Regions from separate parts of the Azospirillum sp. 11R-A genome, predicted to be linked through region 1. Evidence: predicted binding sites of a transcription regulator. Region 1 holds the regulator's gene; the other holds the start of a gene.

Evidence for each region. The regulator HrcA, encoded in region 1, represses chaperone genes, less so after heat shock. The targets are predictions, from matches to a motif close to GTTAGCACTCNCCNNNGGNGAGTGCTAAC.
Region 2: a site for HrcA is predicted at 1,715-1,743, ahead of groES (co-chaperone GroES). Genes of this name have one in related genera too.

The regions. Positions count from the first base shown of each region.
Region 1 covers NZ_JBCEBL010000006.1:269,187-272,592, forward strand. Annotated here, with positions in the region: gene grpE (nucleotide exchange factor GrpE) at 1-556, opposite strand, end outside; gene hrcA (heat-inducible transcriptional repressor HrcA) at 608-1,648, opposite strand; gene VH569_RS12165 (creatininase family protein) at 1,817-2,563, opposite strand; gene VH569_RS12170 (YifB family Mg chelatase-like AAA ATPase) at 2,785-3,406, shown strand, end outside.
Region 2 covers NZ_JBCEBL010000037.1:52,727-56,132, reverse strand. Annotated here, with positions in the region: gene VH569_RS31685 (COX15/CtaA family protein) at 1-299, opposite strand, end outside; gene VH569_RS31680 (lysozyme) at 449-943, opposite strand; gene VH569_RS31675 (hypothetical protein) at 1,120-1,356, opposite strand; gene groES (co-chaperone GroES) at 1,801-2,091, shown strand; gene groL (chaperonin GroEL) at 2,141-3,406, shown strand, end outside.

The DNA of each region.
Region 1 (3,406 bases):
CCTTGGCGACACCGACCATCGCCTCGCGCAGCAGGCGGCCGTGGATGGTGTAGCCGGGCTGGAGAACCTGCACGACGGTGCCGGCGGCCTTGCCGGTGTTCTCGATCTCGAACATCACCTGATGGAAGTTCGGGTCGAACGGCTCCCCGGCCGGGTCCAGCTTCTTGATGCCGGCGCGGTCGAAGGCGGCGAACAGCTGGCGCTCGGTCGCCTCGACGCCGACGGCGAGGCCCTTCAGCACATCGTCCTGCTCGCGGCCCTCGGCCGGCACGGCGTCGAGCGCGCGGCGCAGATTGTCGGCGACCGACACCAGCTCCTTGGCGAAGCTCGACACGGCGAACTTGCTGGCGTCCTCGCGGTCGCGCTGGGCACGGCGGCGGGTGTTCTCCGTCTCCGCCATGGCGCGCAGAAGCTGGTCCTTCAGGCTGGCGACCTCGGCCTCCAGCTTGGCGACGCGGTCCTCGGGCGAACCGGCATCCGTCTGGTTGGCGGTGTCGGCGGTGGCCTCGGTTGGCTCCACCGTGGCGTCGGCGGGCTTGTTCTGCTCTTCGCTCATGGTTTTCTCAATTCTTGCTTCGTCAAAAGGCGGAGTTGGTGAGGGTGGTGCTCAGCCGATCAGCCGGCTGACCACCTTGGCGGTGTAATCGACCAGCGGAATGATGCGGGCGTAATTGATGCGGGTCGGGCCGATGACGCCGATGGCGCCGATCACCTGTTCCCGGCTGTTCTGGAAGGGGGAGATGATCATCGAGCAGCCGGAATGGCTGAACAGCACGTTCTCGGCGCCGATGAAGATCTGCACGCCGTCGCCGCGGCCGGTGGCGTCCAGCATGCGCAGCATCGTCTCCTTGGTCTCCAGCGCCTCGAACAGACCGCGCACGCGCTCCAGATCCGACAGCGCGGTGACGTCCTCCAGCAGGCGGGACTGGCCGCGGACGATCAACTGGCCGGCGTTCGACCCGCCGCTGCCGGCCCAGGTGGCCAGACCGGCGGCGACCACCTTGCGCGACAGCTCGTCCAGCTGGGTCTTCTGCTGCTCGATCTCCTGCAGGACCTCCTGCCGGGCCTCGTCCAGCGTGCGGCCGGCGAGCTTGGCGCTGAGGAAGTTCGACACCGTCTGCAGGGTGGAGGTCGGGACCCCCATCGGCACCTCGATCACCCGGTTCTCGACCAGCCCGTCCTCGTTCACCAGGACGACCAGGGCGCGGCCGGGGCCGAGCGACACGAACTCGATGTGCTTGAGCGGACGGTCGGTCTTGGGTGCCACCACCAGGCCTGCGCAGTGCGACAGGCCGGACAGCATGGTCGACGCCTCGCCCAGCACGTCGGCGAAGGCGCGGCCGGAGGCGGAGCATTTCGCTTCGATCGAGGCGCGTTCGTCCTCGGTCAGCGACCCGATCTCCAGCAGGCCGTCGACGAACATGCGAAGGCCGGCATCGGTCGGGATGCGGCCGGCGGAGGTGTGCGGGGCATAGAGCAGCCCCTGCTCCTCCAGGTCGGCCATCACGTTGCGGATGGTCGCGGGCGACAAGGCCATGCCAAGCCGTCGCGAGATTGTGCGCGAGCCGACCGGCTCGCCCGACGCCACATAGGCGTCGACGATCAGCCGGAAAATCTCGCGCGATCGCTGGTTCAGCTCGTTGATCATGGACTGGGGCGGTCGTGCTCTGTTCGGGCCGGTCGGTTGCGGAACGCAGGTTCCGTCAACCGGTCCGAATTTAGGCAGGTCCGACCGCCGAATCAACGTGCGGGGCGAAGATGCCCCACCGGCATGCCCCCATTGGGATGCGGGCGGCATGCAGGCATGTGACCGCCCTTACTGCTCCGCCAGGAAGGCGCGGTACTGGGTGGCGATGGCGCCGACCGCCGCCTCGTACAGGCGCTGGCCATGTTCGGGACGGGCAAGGCCGGGGGCGGAGCCGATGCGGCCGTCGGGATAGCGGCGACGGAAGTCGCGGGCATCGTGGAAGCCGCCGGCCGGCGCCTGTTCCGGTTCCATCGCCGCGCTCTTGATCGAGTCGGGATAGGCGTACTGGGTCAGCGACACCTCGCTGGGGGTGGCGTGCGAGCCTTCCTTGCCCTGGTACAGCTCGCGTGACAGGCGGCCGACCTCGCCATTCTCCCACCAGTTCACCAGGGTGCAGCGCAGATCCGGGGCGTCGCGGCCGCGCAGCGCCCGGTTCTCCGCATAGATCTCATAGAAGGCGGCGCGCAGCGTGGCGATGTTGCCGCCATGGCCGTTGACGAAGAAGAAGCGCTCGAACCCGTGTTCGGCCAGCGAGCCGACATAGTCGCGCAGTAGCGCGATCAGGGTGGACGGCTTCAGCGTCATCGAGCCGGGGAATTCCATGTGGTGGACGGCCATGCCGACCGGGATGGTCGGGCCGACCAGCGCGCCGGTGGCGTCGCCGACGCCCTTCGCGATGACCTCGGCACAGATGGCGTCGGTGCCGACCAGCCCGTTCGGCCCGTGCTGCTCGGTCGAGCCGATCGGCATGATGATGCCCTTGGAGGTCTTCAGATAGGTTTCGACCTCGGCCCAGGTGCTCAGGTGAAGCTGCACGGTGGCTGATCCTTTTCGACGATGCGTGCCGGAAATGCGGCCGGGAATGCGTTTGCCTTCATGTTAGGCGGCCGGCGGGCCGGGACAACCACTCCCTGCGCCGGGCGGGCATGACGGGGCCGGCGGTTGGGTTTTGTTCATCCCGCGCTGGCGCATTGGTCTCATGGTGACTACAATCGCGTGTACCATGCCCTGACGGGCGTCTGTTTCGGGGTGCGGTTGTGGTTGCGCGCGTCAACACGGTGGCGTTCCAGGGCATCGAGGTGCTGGGGATCGACGTCCAGGTCCAGATGTCCGGCGGAATCGTCGCCTTCACCGTCGTCGGCCTTCCCGACAAGGCGGTGGGCGAAAGCCGGGAGCGGGTGCGCGCTGCGCTGCACGCGCTGGGACTCGCGCTGCCGGCCAAGCGCATCACCGTCAACCTCGCTCCCGCCGATGTGCTGAAGGAGGGAAGCCATTTCGACCTGCCCATCGCGCTCGGCCTGCTGACGGTGATGGGGGTGCTGCCGGATGCGGAGATCGCCCGCTACGTGGCGCTGGGCGAACTGGCGCTCGACGGCGCCCTGACGCCGGTGGCCGGCGTGCTGCCCGCCGCCATCGACGCGCTGGCCAACGACCGCGGCCTGATCTGTCCGGCGGCTTGCGGCGGGGAGGCGGCCTGGGCCGGTCCCGACCTCGACGTGCTGGCGCCGGCCAACCTGCTGGCGCTGATCAACCATTTCAAGGGCACCCAGGTGTTGACCCCGCCCAAGCCGCGGATGCAGGAACAGGACGCGCCGCCGCCCGACCTGCGCGACGTGAAGGGCAACGAAACGGCCAAGCGCGCGCTGGAGGTCGCCGCTG
Region 2 (3,406 bases), on a different contig from region 1:
CACCAGAAGATCGACTGGAAGCCGGCCAGATCCATGTGGCTGTTGTAGATGCGGAATTCCGGCGTCGCCTTGTACAGGTCGAAGACCCGGTTCCATTCCGCCGAGGACAGCGGCGGCAGGATGCCGATCAGCGGTTTCCACTCCACCATCGACAGGCCGGATTCCGTCAGCCGGGTGATGGCGCCGATCACGGCCATGGCCAGCACCATGGCGGCGCAGACCAGAAGCCAGACGGCGATGGGCCGGTTCGGATTGGGGCGGGCGGCGGCGGCGAGGCTGTCGGAGGCGAAGGCGGTCAAGGCGGCATTCCGGAGCACGGCGGTGGGATGTCCGCAAATGTGGGGCGAACATCCCGTCCCGTCAAACGGCTCGTGCCCGGCACCTGCCGGAATGCCGGATCGGGCTTGGATATCGGGGCCGGATATCAGGCCCAGATATGATGCTAGGATCAGGGAGTGCCGTCCGCGGTGGTGACGCCGGTCTTCGGCTGGGCGGTCTGGCTCTGGAACAGCGCCTCCTCGGCCGCGCGGCGGGAGACGAGGCCCGGCAGCTTGGTCGGCGTGCCGTTCACCGTGGCATAGACCCAGCGGCCGAACTGGCCGGCGGCGCCGGCATAATCGCCCTCGTTCAGCAGCTTCAGCAGGGTCGAGCTTTGCAGGCTGCCGGCGCCGAGGTTGAAGACGAAGGACGCCAGCGCGCCGCGCTGGTCTGCGTTCAGCGGCACCGTCACCAGGGCGTCGACATGGCCGGCGGCCTGGGCCAGGTCGGAGGCGAGGAAGGCATCGGCCTGCTCGACCGTGATGGTCTGCCCCATCGTCACGCCGGCGGTATGGCCGTAACCGATGGTGGGAACGCCGGCCGGGCACAGATAGGCGTTGAGGTAGAGGCCTTCGAAATGCTTCACAAGATCGACCGCGGCTTGGCAGACCGGCTGGGTGGTCATGGATGGAAACTCCCGGTTGGCGCGCCGAGCGGGATGATGCCGCCCGTATCGGCGGCGATCCTATGCGGAATTCGTGCAAGGCGGGAGTATGGATTTGAATTTGTCGCGAATTGCGGGGATGTGGCCGCGGAGACTGCGCAACAGGAGAAACGAGCGCGGGATCGGGCCGAAAGACTTTAGGGCGACAGGGTCTGGGCGGCGCCGAACAGCACGAACAAAGCGAACAGCAGGGCGAACAGGCCGGCGATGGTGGTGAACTCCAGCAGAACCTCCACCAGCCGGCTCTCGTGATCCCGCCACCGTGCCCGCTTGCCCGATCCCGGAGCGGCGGCGATTCGGGCCGGCCGCTTGTATTGCTGGCGGTCGGCCGCATGAGTCCCGGTCCAGCCGTCCGCCTGCCGCTTCGCCATCATCGCGCCCTCCACCTCTCCAGTGCCGATTTCTCTAAAATTTTAGGAAATTCCGGCGGGTGGCGCTGTGACGGCAATCACAGGCGTGCAGTGCGGGAGGCGAGGGGGCGGTTGGGAGGATCGGGTGGGGCTGGCGGTGCCCGGTTCCGTCTATTCGTTGTCCCGGCGATGCGTCCGCTGCCGGAAGGGTCGGCTTCTTCTGTGACCGTTCGAAGAAATTTGCCCGCGCCGGCTGTCTGCCGCAATGAGGGGATATGATTTAAAATCAATGTGTTATAGACGGGGTTGGAGGAGTGTTGCAGGCATTTGCGGCAAATTCCGAAACGAGCCTCTTGAATCCACAATCCGCTTCGATTAGCTGTCTGGCACTCGCCGGGATGGAGTGCTAACAGCCGCCGCCCGCGCCAATTTCCGTCAGAACCAAGCCTTGATCCAAGGAGGCATTCCATGAAGTTCCGCCCGCTGCACGACCGCGTCGTCGTCAAGCGTCTGGAGTCCGACACCAAGACCAAGGGTGGGATCATCATCCCCGACACGGCCAAGGAAAAGCCGCAGGAAGGCGAGATCATCGCCGTCGGCCCGGGCGCCCGTGACGAGTCGGGCAAGGTCGTGGCGCTAGACGTCAAGGCCGGCGACCGCATCCTGTTCGGCAAGTGGTCGGGCACTGAAGTGAAGATCGAAGGCGTCGATTACCTGATCATGAAGGAATCCGACATCATGGGCGTCATCGAGGCCTAAGTCCTCCGCCCGTATCCTTCGAAATTTACACGTTACAAGGAATCGAGACATGGCTGCCAAAGACGTCAAGTTCGGCCCCTCCGCGCGCGAAAAGCTGCTGCGTGGCGTTGACATCCTCGCCGACGCCGTGAAGGTCACGCTGGGCCCGAAGGGCCGCAACGTCGTGATCGAGAAGTCCTTCGGTGCTCCGCGCATCACCAAGGACGGCGTGTCGGTCGCCAAGGAAATCGAGCTGGCCGACAAGTTCGAGAACATGGGCGCCCAGATGGTCCGCGAGGTCGCCTCGAAGACCAACGATCTGGCCGGTGACGGCACCACCACCGCCACCGTGCTGGCCCAGGCCATCGTCCGCGAAGGCGTGACCAAGGTCGCCGCCGGCCTGAACCCGATGGACCTGAAGCGCGGCATCGACATCGCCGTCGCCGCCGTCGTCGCCGACATCCAGGGTCGCGCCAAGAAGGTCACGACCAACGACGAGATCGCCCAGGTCGGCACCATCTCCGCCAACGGCGAAGCCGAGATCGGCAAGATGATCGCCCAGGCGATGGAGCGCGTCGGCAACGAAGGCGTCATCACGGTGGAAGAGGCCAAGAGCCTGGACACCGAGCTGGACGTCGTCGAGGGCATGCAGTTCGACCGCGGCTACCTGTCGCCGTACTTCGTGACCAACGCCGACAAGATGGTCGCGGACCTCGAAAACCCCTTCATCCTGCTGCACGAGAAGAAGCTGTCGGGCCTGCAGCCGCTGCTGCCGGTTCTGGAAGCCGTCGTCCAGTCCTCGCGTCCGCTGCTGATCATCGCCGAGGACATCGAGGGCGAGGCGCTGGCCACGCTCGTCGTGAACAAGCTGCGCGGCGGCCTGAAGATCGCCGCCGTCAAGGCTCCGGGCTTCGGTGATCGCCGCAAGGCGATGCTGGAGGACATGGCCATCCTGACCGGCGGCCAGGTCATCAGCGAAGACCTCGGCATCAAGCTCGAGAACGTCACGCTCGACATGCTGGGCACCGCCAAGAAGGTCGTGATCTCCAAGGAGACCACCACCATCGTCGACGGCGCCGGCGACAAGGCCGACATCGAAGCCCGTTGCGGTCAGATCCGCGCCCAGGCCGAGGAGACCACCTCGGACTACGACCGTGAGAAGCTGCAGGAGCGTCTGGCCAAGCTGGCCGGTGGCGTCGCCGTCATCCGCGTCGGCGGTGCGACCGAGGTCGAGGTGAAGGAGCGCAAGGATCGCGTTGATGACGCGATGCACGCCACCCGCGCCGCGGTGGAAGAGGGTGTGGTCGCCGGCGGCGGCACCGCCCTGCTGTACGCC